3 regions of the Stenotrophomonas testudinis genome follow, and region 3 is predicted to be linked to each of the others. Evidence: predicted binding sites of a transcription regulator. Region 3 holds the regulator's gene; each other region holds the start of a gene.
The links. Region 3 encodes FliA, which starts transcription of late flagellar genes. Its sites were predicted from a motif close to TAAAGTTTNNCNNNCNNNGGCCGATAA; they were not measured.

Region 1 (4,190 bases), on a different contig from region 3:
CCCGCAGACCCGATCAAGGAGAACCACCATGAGCACCCAGTCCACCATCGAACATCGCCTCAACGACCTGATCGAGATCGCCCGCGACGGCAAGTCGTTCTACGAAGAAGCCGCCACCAAGGTGAAGGACACCGAGCTGTCCGCGCTGTTCGTGCGCATCGCCGGCGTCAAGGCGCGCATCGTGTCTTCGCTGAGCAGCGCCGTCGTGGCCACCGGCGGCAAGCCGGCTGAGCACGGCACCATGGTCGGCTCTATGCAGCAGTTCTACGGCAAGGTGCGCGCCGCCTTCGGCGATACCAACTACGGCTACGTGGCCGAGCTGGAAGAATCCGAAGACCGCCTGCTGGCCGCGTTCAAGGACGTGCTCAACGACAACGAGCTGCCGCCGGCCGTGCGCCAGGAAGTGACCGCGTGGCTGCCGGAAGTGCAGGACTGCCACCGCGTGATGCGCGACCGCAAGCATGCGATGAAGGCGGCCTGATGCCAGCTTCGGCTGAGTGATCGCTGCAGTGCAAGGCCCCGCCATTGGCGGGGCCTTGTCGTTATTGGCCCGGATGGACTGGCCCAGACGAGGGGTCAGCCCTGTTGCGGGTAGGGCGACGCCGGTGCGGCAGGTGCCTGCGGTTCGTCCTGCATCTGTTGCTGCTGCTGGCGCTGCGCATTGGCATGCCGCGCATGCCCGCCCTCGCGGCCGATCGCCGCCATGTGCTGGCGGTTGCGGCTGATCGCTTCGCCGCCCTTGCGGCCGGCGACGCGTGCTTCGGCGGAATTGAATTCATGCGCGTTGCCCGATGCGTGGGCCGCGCGGCCGCCCTTGGCGGCGATGGCGCGCTGCTTTTCTTCATCCATCGAGGCGAAGCCGCGATTCTGTGTGCCGTGGGGTGCGTTGGCCATGCTGTGTCTCCTGTGCGGAAGGGACGCCGCCAGCTTCGACGACCGGTCCCATGCTGCACAGCCCACGGTAATGGCAGGTGCATGTTCGCGGCGCCGCTTTCACGCTGGCCATGCACGCGCTTGACGCTTCGCTATCGCGTCACGCAGGTGAACAGGCTTTTCCCGCGCCCGTGCACGAGCCTAGAATCGAGGGATCCCGGTAGCTCCCGGGCGCTGTCGAGCGAATGGATTCAATGAAGATCCTGTTGACCGGAAGTTCCGGGCGGATCGGGCGCGCGATCTTCGGTGCGCTGGCCGCAGAGCACGACGTGGTGGGGTTGGACCGCATGCCCTTCAACACCACCCGCATCATTGCCGATGTCACCGACCGCCATGCGCTGGAGCGTGCCGTGCGGGGTGTGGATGCGGTGATCCACACTGCGGCCCTGCACGCGCCGCACGTCGGCCTGGTGCCTGATGCGGTGTTCGAGCAGATCAACGTGGACGCGACCGCGCAGCTGCTGCAGCTGGCCCGTCAGGCCGGTGCGCGCCGCTTCGTGCTGACAAGCACCACGGCGCTGTATGGCCACGCGGTGGTGGCCGGTGGCTGCCGCTGGATCGACGAAACGACCGAACCGCTGCCACGCACCATCTACCATCGCACCAAGCTGCAGGCCGAAGCATTGGCCGAGCAGGCGGCGGGGCAAGGCTTCGAGGTGCGCGTGCTGCGCATGGCGCGCTGCTTCCCCGAGTCGCCCGAGCGCATGGCCATGTTCCGCCTGCACCGTGGCATCGATGCGCGCGACGTGGCCAGTGCCCACGCGGTGCTGCTGGTGGATGAGGGCGGGCCGTTCCAGCGCTACATCGCCTGCGCGGCCAGTCCATTCCAGCGCAGCGACTGCCTGGAGCTGGCCGCCAACCCGCGGCAGGTGCTGGCCCGCCGGGTACCGCAGCTGCTGGTCGAGTTCGACCGCCGCGGCTGGCCGCTGCCGCTCAGCATCGACCGCGTGTACGACAGCAGCCGGCTGCGCCAGGCGCTGGGCTGGCAACCGCGCTTCGGCCCGGAAGGCGTGCTGCAGCAGTACGCCGTGGGCAGCATCGAGGTACTGCCGCGCATGCTGCCGCTTTTGTAGAGTCGAGCCATGCTCGACTGCGCCGCCTCTGTAGAGTCGAGCCATGCTTGACTGCTCTTCGTCCGACGCCATGGCTGAGCGCGTTCAGGTTCGAGCAGGTGGTTTTCCTCAATCCGGCCCACCTGCTGCCGCTAACCCGATGCGTGCCTCGCCACCGTGGGTTTCGATCCGCAGCTGGCAGGCGGCCGCGCGAGGGATCGCGCACCTGCGCGGTGCCGTCGTGGTGCCGGTTGTCCTGAACTGCCTGCGGACCTGTCCATGCCTTCTTCCCGCTCTGCCGCTGCCCGTCGCCCGGGCAGCATCGCCCACAAGCTGATGCTGGGCACTGCTTCGATCGCGCTGCTCTGCTTCGGCATCACCGCCTTCCTCATCTACCGCCAGGCCAGTGCCAGCCTGGTCAACGCCTCGCGCCTGACCATGGGCAGTGAAGCCGTCGCCGAAGCGCGCAAGGTGTCTGCCGATCTGGGCACGGCCTTCGCCAGCAACGATGCGATGGTGGAAACCGTGCTGGCACAGCGTGCCCGCGGCGATGCCCCGGACCGTGCCGCGCTGGCCGCGGTCATCGGCGAGCAGCTGCAGGCGCACCCGGAGTGGGTGGGCAAGAGCACCATGTGGGAGGCCAATGCCTTCGACGGCAAGGATGCGGACTTCGTGGACAGCGAAGCGCACGATGCCACCGGCCGCTACATGAGTTACTGGGCCTGGCAGGACGGCAAGCCGCAGCAGTCGCCGATGACTGCCTACACCGATCTTCCCGACGGCTCGGGTGACTGGTACATGGGGCCCAGCCGCGACAAGCTGCCCAAGGTCAGCGAGCCCTATTCCTATGCCATCGGCGGCCAGCAGGTGCTGATGAGCACGCTGAGCACACCGATCGTGGAGAACGGCACCTTCCTCGGTGTGTTCACCGTCGATTTCTCGCTGGCGGCACTGCAGAAGCACCTGGCCACGCTGACCCCGATGGGAGCCGGCCGGGTCGAACTGCTTTCGCCCAAGGGCGTAGTGCTGGCGGCGGCCAATGCTGCCGAGATCGGCAAGCGGCGTACCGATGCGGCCACCCAGAAGATGCTGGCGCAGATCGCCGAGGGTAGGACCTTCGAGGCGTTCGAGCCCGATGCCGAAGGCAACGTGCGCCTGTACGTGCCGATGCAGGTCGGCGATGCACCGCAGCACTTCGCGCTGGGCGTGGTCGTGCCGCACGCGGTGATCGTCGCCGAAGCCCGGCAGCTGCTGTGGCTGACGCTGCTGGTCGGCGTGATTGCCGCGCTCACCCTCAGCGCCGGCGTCTACGTGCTGTTGCGTGGCCTGGCCATCCGTCCGCTGGCGCAGGCCGTGCGCATCGCCAGCGACGTGGCGGCCGGCAAGCTGGACACCGCACTGCCGCCGCGCGGCAACGATGAAGTGGGTCGCCTGCTGGAGGCGATGCAGGGCATGCGCGGCACGCTGCAGGCAGTGATGGCGGCGCAGGCGGACATGGCGCAGCGCCATGACGAAGGCCAGATCAGCTACCGCATGGATGCCAGTGCCTTCCCGGGCGAGTACGGCCGCATGGTGGCCGACAGCAACCAGCTGGTGGCGTCGAGCAACGCGGTCACCCAGCGCCTGGTGGAGGTGATGCAGCGCTACGCAGTGGGCGACCTCAGCGTGGACATGGAGGCCCTGCCGGGCGAGAAGGCCGTCTTCACCGCGGCCATGGCCACCACCAAGGCCAACCTGGGGGCCATCAACGAACAGATCCAGCAGCTGGCCGCCGCGGCGGCAGCGGGTGACTTCGCGGTGCGCGGCGATGCGGAGCGCTTCGAGCATGACTTCCGCCGCATGGTCGAAACGCTCAACACCATGATGCAGGTGAGCGACCACAACCTCGCCGCGCTCTCCACGCTGCTGCGCGCGATTGCCGCAGGTGACCTCAGCACACGCATGCACGGTGATTTCCACGGCGTGTTCGCGGTGATGCGCGACGATGCCAACAGCACGGTGCAGCAGCTGACCCAGATCGTCGGTCAGATCCAGCAGTCGGCGGCAAGCATCCGCCTGGCGGCCGGCGAGATCGCCTCGGGCAACAGCGACCTGTCGCGCCGCACCGAACAGCAGGCGGCCAACCTGGAAGAGACGGCGGCATCGATGGAGGAACTGACCTCCACCGTGCGCCAGAACGCCGAGCATGCGCAGCAGGCCAACAGC
Region 2 (4,190 bases), on a different contig from region 3:
CCGAGCTGCAGGCCGCCGGGCCGCGCCTGCGCAGCCCGCTGGTCTGGCAGGTGGTGGCCGACTACCTGGCCGGCCAGCGCCATCCGCTTTCCCTGGTCCAGGAGGTCGCATGAGCAGCCCACGGGTGATGGTCGGCGTGTCCGGCGGCGTGGATTCGTCCGTGGCCGCCTGGCGCCTGGTGCAGCAGGGCGAGGCCGTGGCCGGCCTGTTCATGCAGAACTGGGCCGACGATGGCAGCGGCGACTGCCGTGCCGAGGATGACCGCCGCGACGCGGTGGCCGTCTGCGGCCTGCTCGGCATCCCGTTCCACTTCCGCGATTTTTCCAGCGAGTACTGGCAGGGCGTGTTCGAGCACTTCCTGGCCGAGTACGCCGCCGGCCGCACGCCCAACCCGGACGTGCTGTGCAACCGCGAAGTGAAGTTCAAGCATTTCCTGGACGCTGCCCGCGAGCTGGGGGCCGAGCGCATCGCTACCGGCCACTACGCGCGGGTCGCCCAGCGCGGCCAGCAGTGGCTGCTGCTGCGCGGCGCAGACCGCTCCAAGGACCAGAGCTACTTCCTGCACCAGCTGGGGCAGGAACAACTGGCCGCCACCCTGTTCCCGATTGGCGACCTGGAAAAGAGCGACCTGCGCCGGATCGCCCGCGACGTCAGCCTGCCGACCCATGCCAAGAAGGATTCGACCGGCATCTGCTTCATCGGCGAGCGGGACTTCCGCGAGTTCCTCGGCCGCTACCTGCCGGCCAGGACCGGCCAGATCCTCGACCCGGCCGACGGCAGCGTCATCGCCGAGCACCCGGGCGTGTTCTATTTCACCCTGGGCCAGCGCGAGGGCCTGAACATCGGCGGCGTGCGCGGCCGCCCGGCGGCGCCGTGGTACGTGGTCGGCAAGGATGTGGCCAGCAACGTGCTGTACGTGGACCAGGACCGGGACAGCAAGTGGATGCTGTCCGACCGCCTGCGCTCGGAAACCGCGCACTGGATTGCCGGGGCCCCACCGGCCCGCCGCTTCGAGTGCACCGCCCAGACCCGCTACCGGCAGCCGGACGAGCCGTGTACGGTCGAGGTGCTGGACGACGGCAGCGTGCAGGTGACCTTCGCCCGCCCGCAGCGCGCCGTGACCCCTGGCCAGTCGCTGGTGCTGTATGACGGCGATGTCTGCCTGGGCGGCGCGGTGATCGCCGCCACCGATGCGCCGCTGGAACAGCGCCTGCGCACCACCCCTTCTCCTTTTGAGGTAATCGCTGCATGAGTTTCACTGTCGACGACCGCGTCCTGGCCCTGGCCGGCATTGCCCAGGCCCTGCAGCAGGTACGCCGTATCGCCGATACCGGCCATTCCGACGCCGCGGCGGTACGTACCGCGGTGGACAGCGTGTTCCGCATCGATGCCGCCTCCCCGCAGGAGGTCTTTGGAGACCGCCACGCGCTGAAATCCGGCCTGCGCCTGCTGCACAACTACTTCCGCAACCAGGGCCAGGACCCGATCCTGCCCAAGCTGGCCCTGTCGGTGCTGCAGCTGGAGCGGCGGTTCGTGCAGGACGGTGCCACCGTGAACAAGGTCGCCTCGGGCATCGAGCGTGCCCAGCGCCAGGCCGCCGAGCTGGGCGACAGCGGCCACCCGGACGTGCTGGCCAGCCTGGGCGGCCTTTATGCCGACACCATCAGCCACCTCAAGCCGCGCGTCATGGTGCAGGGCAACCCGCACTACCTGGGCCAGGCCGGGGTGGTGGCCGAGATCCGCGCGCTGCTGCTGGCCGCCGTGCGTGCGGCCGTGCTCTGGCGGCAGCTGGGCGGCAGCTACTGGGACTTCCTGCTCAGCCGCAAGGCGATGACCGAAGCCGTGGACCGGCAGCTGGCCTGAGGGGCCGGGGTCGGATTCCTTTCCGGCAAGGAAAGGGCTCTGACCCCTGACGCAGCAAGGCGTCGGAAATCCGGCGCATCCAGAAGCCACATCGACGTTAAAGAGAAAGGGGGCACGGCCGATACATCCTCCGTGCACCTCCCGAGAACGTCCATGTACTCACGCATTTTCATCCGTCTGGCCGCCCCCCTGGCCTTGACCCTGCTGCTCCCCTTCGCCATCGGTTTCGAATGGCCGGCCGCCCTGCGTTGGGCGATCCTGACCACGATGACGCTGAGCTGGCTGGGCTTTGCGTGGTGGACTACCCGCGCCCAGGTGCAGCGTTCCCCGGAACATGCCCGTGTCCTGCGCGAGCAGGACCAGCTGCTGACCGAACTGCGCAACTTCGTCGGCAACGAAATCGACGGCTCGCGCGGCGAAGTCGAACGCGCCCGCGACCTGATCCGCCAGGCCGTCTCCAGCCTCGGTGGCAGCTTCGATGCGATGAACCGCAAGTCGCGCCAGCAGAGCCAGGCCCTGTCGCGCATCGTCGACCGCGCCGGTGACGAAGGCAACGCCGGCCTCGACGTCGCCCGCTTCGCCCAGCACGCCAACCACCGCATGGAACAGCTGGTGGAAGCGCTGGAACAGGTGAGCGGCCAGAGCAGCACCACCGTGCAGCACATCGACCAGATGGCCCAGCACCTGGACGGCATCTTCGCCCTGCTGGAAGACGTCAAGTCGATTGCCGACCAGACCAACCTGCTGGCGCTGAACGCGGCCATCGAAGCGGCCCGTGCCGGTGAAGCCGGTCGTGGCTTCGCGGTGGTGGCCGACGAAGTGCGCAACCTGTCCGAGCGCTCGACCACCTTCAACGAACAGATCCGCAAGCTGGCCCACAGCTCCAAGGACGCCATCGCCAAAGTGCGCGAGACGGTCTCGCACATGGCCTCGCGTGACATGGACCGTTCCCGCGAAGCGCGCCAGGAAGCGGCGGCGATGCTGGACAACGTGGCCCAGATCAATGCCTCGCTGGGCGATGGCATGCGCGAAGTGTCCGAGTGCGCCCGTTCGATCGACGGCAGCGTGGCCGAGGCCGTACGTGCCCTGCAGTTCGAAGACATCGCCACCCAGGCCCTGGGCGGCGTGCACACCCACCTGGACCGCCTGACCGCGATCAACCGCGAAGCCGTGGCCCTGCAGGAACTGCTGCACCGTAACGGTGGCGTGTTCGACGAAGAGATCGCCACCGCCCTGCAGCGCACCGGCAGCCGACTGCGCGAACTGCGCAGCGAGTGGGAGCGCCCGCCGCACAAGCCGGTAGCCCAGCAGAACATGGGCGCCGGCACGGTCGAGCTGTTCTGATCCTGATGTCCGCTGCCTGCTCCGGCAGCCTGCAAGGCCCCGGTCATTCCGGGGCCTTTGCCTGTAACCTGCCGTTGGATGCCCCCGACCCGCGCACCATGACCCTGATCCGCGCCCTGCCCCCGATCGACCCCAACGAACGCCCGCGCAACCCCAGCGTGCGCGAACAGCTGCAGCAGCTGGAGGCGGTCGCACGCGAGGAGATCGAGGAACTCAGGCAGCTGGCCGATGCCCGCCCTGCCCCGTCGGCGATTGCGGGTGAACTGTTGGGGATGGCCTGGGATCTTGGGCTGGACGGGGATTCGCTATAGTTCCACGCCGTGCATGGATGGGCCGTTGCCCATGGCATGATGCGCCGGTCCCGTTCATGGAAGACCGATGGCCATCGCCCTGATCGCATTGATGCTGATCGAATTGCTGTTGCTCTCTGCGTGGGTGCCGCTCTTCTTTCGCACGGGCATCGTACTGTTCAACCAGCGCATTGCCGCGTCACCTGACAACCTCAAGCACCTTTCGCTGGGCGGCCTGGAACACGACCTGCCGATCGAGAAATGGGCGCGTCTGTCATTCCAAGCATTGCCCGATGGCAGCGTGGCATTCCGCGAGAGCTTTGCGCCGGGCTTCGGTGGGCGCTACTTCCCGCTGATGCGCGGTCAATTGGTGATCGACAGCCGGCGCCGTGAGGTACGGGTGATCGGCCGCTGCAGCTGGTTCGCACTGGTCCTGACCCTGCTGGTGGTACCGATCATGCTGGTGCGGCCGATGGCATGGCCGATGCTGGTATGCCCGCTGATTTTCTACGTGGGCTATCGCATCCAGCGGCGGCGCTATGCCAACGTGGTCGAGGCGGTGCAGGCACGGCTGCGGCCGGAGTTCTGACAACGGTTCATCGACCCTCAGTAGATCCACGCCATGCGTGGATGGTCGCGAGTGCGAGCATCGATGCCGACCAACGGTCAGCACCTACCGGGGCTATCGGGCCA
Region 3 (4,190 bases):
CGCGACGTCGCGGGCCACCTTCGGGAAGCGCGAGAACACCTTGCCGACCGGCTGCATGCGGGTGCGCATGACCGCCGACTGCAGGCGCGCGGTGGCGATGTCCAGCGTCGACACGGCGCGGTCCAGCTCTTCGTCGCGCAGGCGGGTGCGCAGGGTCTTGAGCCGGTTCCGTGACAGTACCAGTTCGCCGATCAGGTTGACGATGGCGTCCAAGCGCTTGGTATCCACGCGCACGGTGTGTTCCGCTTCGGCCACCGGCTTGTTCGCCGCCGGCTTGGCCGCCGCACGCGGCGCAGGTGCCGGTGCCGGCGGTGCCGCGACCGGTACCGCAGCCACCGGCTTGGCGCCGGGCACGGCACCGCCATGCAGCTGGTCGAGCAGGGCTTCGAACTCGTCTTCGCTGATCAGGCCGTCGTCGGCCTTCTTCGGCGGTGCGACCGCAGTCGGGGCGTTGCCGCCGTGCAGCTGGTCGAGCAGCGCTTCGAACTCGTCGTCGGTGATCAGGTCGCCGCCGGCAGCAGCCGGCGCGGCCGCCGTGGCGGCGCCCGTGGAGGGGCTCGCACCACCGTGCACGTCGAACTGGGCGATCAGTTCCGGCGGCGCATAGCCGGGTTCAGTGCCGGACGACACCGCGTCGAGCATCGACTGCAGGTAGTCCAGCGACTGCTGGGCGGCATCGAAGTGATGGGCCTGCAGCACGGCTTGGCCGGCACGCGCGGCGCCCAGCGCTTCTTCCGCCGCATGGCACAGCTCGACCATGGCGGTGATGCCGAGGAAGCCGGCGCCACCCTTCAGCGTGTGGTAACCACGGAAGACCGCATTGAGCTGGTCGTTGTCCTGCGGTGCCTGTTCCAGCGACACCAGCTGTTCGCCCAGGCGATCCAGGATTTCCTGGGCCTCGATGATGAAATCGGCAGTGATGTCGTCGGCAACCGCGCTCATGCTTACAGCCCCAGATCCGACAGCAGGTCGTCGGCGTCGTTCTGCGAGACCGCGTGGCGGTCCAGTCCCTTCAGTGCCGGCCCGGCTAGTTCCGGGTCGGTGCGATGCTGTTCCGGCGGCAGGCCGAGCGCGCCGAAGCCTTCGTGCACGCGGCGGACGATGCCGACCACGCGACGGATGATCTGCCCGGTCAGGTCCTGGTAGCTCTGGGTAAGGGCGATCTCGGTCAGGTTGTGGCGGATGCGCTCAAGCTGTTCGCCCTGGCCCGGCTGCAGGCCATCTGCACGCAGCTGTTCGGTCAGGGCGCGGCATTCCTCGGCCAGGTCCAGGGTGCGGTGGGTGGCCTGTTCGGTCATCGCCACCACGTGGTCCAGGCGTGCGCAGGCATCGTCCAGCTCGCCGGCCTCGTCGGGCACGGTCGGCAGTTCGCCCAGTGCCTGGCCCAGCTCGCGGGCCAGCCGTGAAAGGCCGCTCATCATCGGCTGGGTGCGCGCGGCCACCAGGCTGTCGATGCGCTGGCGCCAGGCGGTCTCGTCACCCGACTCCAATGCATCCAGGGCCTCCTGCAGGCGCAGGGCGAGGGCGCTTCTGTCGACCTGGGCGTCCATCAGGCGCTCGCTGCCAGGCGTTCGAAGATCTTGCCGAGCTTCTCTTCCAGGGTCTGCGCGGTAAATGGCTTGATGATGTAGCCGTTGACGCCGCTCTGGGCCGCTTCGATGATCTGCTCACGCTTGGCTTCGGCGGTCACCATCAGCACTGGCAACGTCTTCAGCTTGGCATCGGCGCGGATCGCCTTGAGCAGCTCGATGCCGGTCATCACCGGCATGTTCCAGTCGGTGACCACGAAATCGAACGGCTGGCTCTGCAGCAACGACAGCGCGGCATGTCCGTCCTCGGCTTCTGCGGTGTTGGTGAAGCCCAGATCGCCCAGCAGGTTCTTGACGATGCGACGCATGGTCGAGAAATCGTCAACGATCAGGATGCGCATGTTCTTGTTCAAAGCAGAGTTCCTTTGTTGTTCACTGCGGGCGGCCGGGGGCAGCCGCCTCGCGCATGTTCATTGCTCGAGGCCGGCGTCGGCCGCCTCGAAGACCTTCAGCCTGCCGCGCAGTCGCAGCACGGCCTGGCCGTGGATCTGGCAGACCCGCGACTCGCTAACGCCTAGCACCGCGCCGATCTCCTTCAGGTTCAGCTCCTGCTCGTAGTAGAGCGACAGCACGAGCTGTTCGCGCTCGGGCAGGTGGCCGATCGCCTTGCCCAGCTCGCGGCCGAATTCGCCGCGTTCCAGCACCTGCTGCGGCGTCGGGCCGCCCTGGGCGACCGTGTCCAGCTCGCCCTGGTCCTCGATGCGCGATTCCAGGCTCAGCACCTGGCCACGCGAGGCGTCTTCCATCAGGCGCAGGTACTCGGGCAGGGGCATGTCCATCGCCGCGGCCACTTCGGTGGCGCTGGCGGCGCGGCCGCTGCTCTGCTCCAGCCGGCGGATGGTGGCGGCGGCGTCGCGGGCACGGCGGTGCACCGAGCGCGGCACCCAGTCGCCACGGCGGATCTCGTCGATCATCGAGCCACGGATGCGGATCGAGGCGTAGGTCTCGAACGAGGCGCCCTGATCGGCGTCATAGCTGCGCGAGGCTTCGATCAAGCCCATCATGCCGGCCTGGATCAGGTCGTCCACCTCGACGCTGGCCGGCAGGCGTGCGGCCAGGTGGTGAGCGATGCGCCGCACCAGATCGGAGTGCTGGGCGATGACGTCGGTCGCGCTGGCGCGCTGGACTTCCTTGTACTGGGCTGCACCTTTCATACGGTCACCCCACGCTGCTTGAGGATGCGTTCGAGGAAGAACTCGACGCCGCCACGCGGTTCGGTCGGCGCCTGCCAGCGGGCGGTACGGCGGGCGATCTCGGTGATCGCCAGCGCGGCCGGGCTGGACGGGTAGGCTTTGACCACCGGCTGCTGGCGCTGCACCGACAGGCGCAGCCAGTCATCCTGCGGCACGCAGCCCAGGTAGTTCAGCGAGACATCGGCGAGGAACTTCTCGCAGACGCGGGTCAGCTTTTCATACAGCACGCGGCCCTCGTTGGGGTCGCGCACCATGTTGGCCACCACCTGGATGCGGTCCACGCCACGTTCGCGCGAGAGCACCTTGATCAGCGCATAGGCGTCGGTGATCGAGGCCGGCTCATCACAGACCACCACCACGGTGTCCTGCGCGGCCTGGCAGAAGGTCAGCACGCCGTCGGTGATGCCAGCGGCTGTGTCCACCACCATGATGTCCAGATCACGTTCCAGCTCGGAGAACACGTTGACCAGGCCGACGTGCTCGGCCGGGGCCAGTTCGGCCATGTGCCGGCGGCCCGAGGCGGCCGGGACCACCAGGACCCCGTTGGGGCCCTCGATGATCACCTCGTCCAGGCTGCAGCGGCCGGCCACCAGGTCGGCCAGGGTGAACTTGGGGTTCAGGCCGAGGATGACGTCGATGTTGGCCAGCCCCAGGTCGGCGTCCAGCAGCAGGGTGCGTTTGCCCATGCCCGCCAGCGCCACGGCGAGGTTGGCCGATACGTTCGTTTTGCCCACGCCGCCCTTGCCGCCGCTCACTGCGATGGTGCGGACAGGGCCGAGCGGCGCGCTGCGGGTCGCCGACAGCGGGAAGGTATTGGTCAGCTTGGCGTACTCACGCGACGGCATGGTTCAACTCCGGGTTGCAGGGCATATCGGCCGCTCGGCGCAAATCTTCAAGGCGAAGTACGAGATTGGCTGCACTGGCCCGGTGCAGGTCCTCCGGGACGTCCTGTCCATCGGTCACCCAGGTGATCGGCAGGGCGTGGTCGACGGCCACCGAGAGGGCGTTGCCGAAGCGGCCGGTCTCGTCCAGCTTGCTCAGCACCAGGCCCTGCAGGTTGGCCGCGCCGAAGCGGCGGACGACCTCGTCCATGTCACCGAAGCTGGTGTTGGCCGGCAGCACCAGCAGGGTGCGCACCTGGCGGGCGGCCCGCAGCCACTGCAGCTGGGCGGCCAGGGCACGGTCGCGCGGGCCCAGGCCGGCGGTGTCGATCAGCACCAGCTTGTAGTCCTGCAGGCGCTCCAGCAGCTGGTCCAGGTCGGTGCCGCTGTTGGCCTCGTGGACGGCGATGCCGAGCTGGCGGCCGTAGCCGTACAGCTGCTCGCGGGCGCCGACGCGCATCGTGTCGGTGGTCACCAGGGCGACGTCACGCGGGGCGTGCTTCTCGGCGAAGCGCGAGGCCAGCTTG

Region 1: a site for FliA is predicted at 2,115-2,141, ahead of NQ204_RS12135 (methyl-accepting chemotaxis protein). Genes of this name have one in related genera too.
Region 2: a site for FliA is predicted at 1,962-1,988, ahead of NQ204_RS01590 (methyl-accepting chemotaxis protein). Genes of this name have one in related genera too.

Annotation. Positions count from the first base shown of each region.
Region 1 covers NZ_JAMOKY010000019.1:45,748-49,937, forward strand. Annotated here, with positions in the region: gene NQ204_RS12120 (PA2169 family four-helix-bundle protein) at 29-481, shown strand; gene NQ204_RS12125 (KGG domain-containing protein) at 577-894, opposite strand; gene NQ204_RS12130 (NAD-dependent epimerase/dehydratase family protein) at 1,128-2,006, shown strand; gene NQ204_RS12135 (methyl-accepting chemotaxis protein) at 2,265-4,190, shown strand, end outside.
Region 2 covers NZ_JAMOKY010000002.1:40,964-45,153, reverse strand. Annotated here, with positions in the region: gene NQ204_RS01605 (NUDIX hydrolase) at 1-113, shown strand, start outside; gene mnmA (tRNA 2-thiouridine(34) synthase MnmA) at 110-1,252, shown strand; gene hflD (high frequency lysogenization protein HflD) at 1,249-1,863, shown strand; gene NQ204_RS01590 (methyl-accepting chemotaxis protein) at 2,017-3,207, shown strand; gene NQ204_RS01585 (hypothetical protein) at 3,306-3,518, shown strand; gene NQ204_RS01580 (hypothetical protein) at 3,586-4,086, shown strand; gene NQ204_RS01575 (EAL domain-containing protein) at 4,180-4,190, opposite strand, start outside.
Region 3 covers NZ_JAMOKY010000054.1:537-4,726, reverse strand. Annotated here, with positions in the region: gene NQ204_RS18535 (chemotaxis protein CheA) at 1-942, opposite strand, end outside; gene NQ204_RS18530 (protein phosphatase CheZ) at 945-1,550, opposite strand; gene cheY (chemotaxis response regulator CheY) at 1,550-1,942, opposite strand; gene NQ204_RS18520 (RNA polymerase sigma factor FliA) at 2,000-2,743, opposite strand; gene NQ204_RS18515 (MinD/ParA family protein) at 2,740-3,627, opposite strand; partial or broken gene flhF (flagellar biosynthesis GTPase FlhF) at 3,614-4,190, opposite strand, start outside.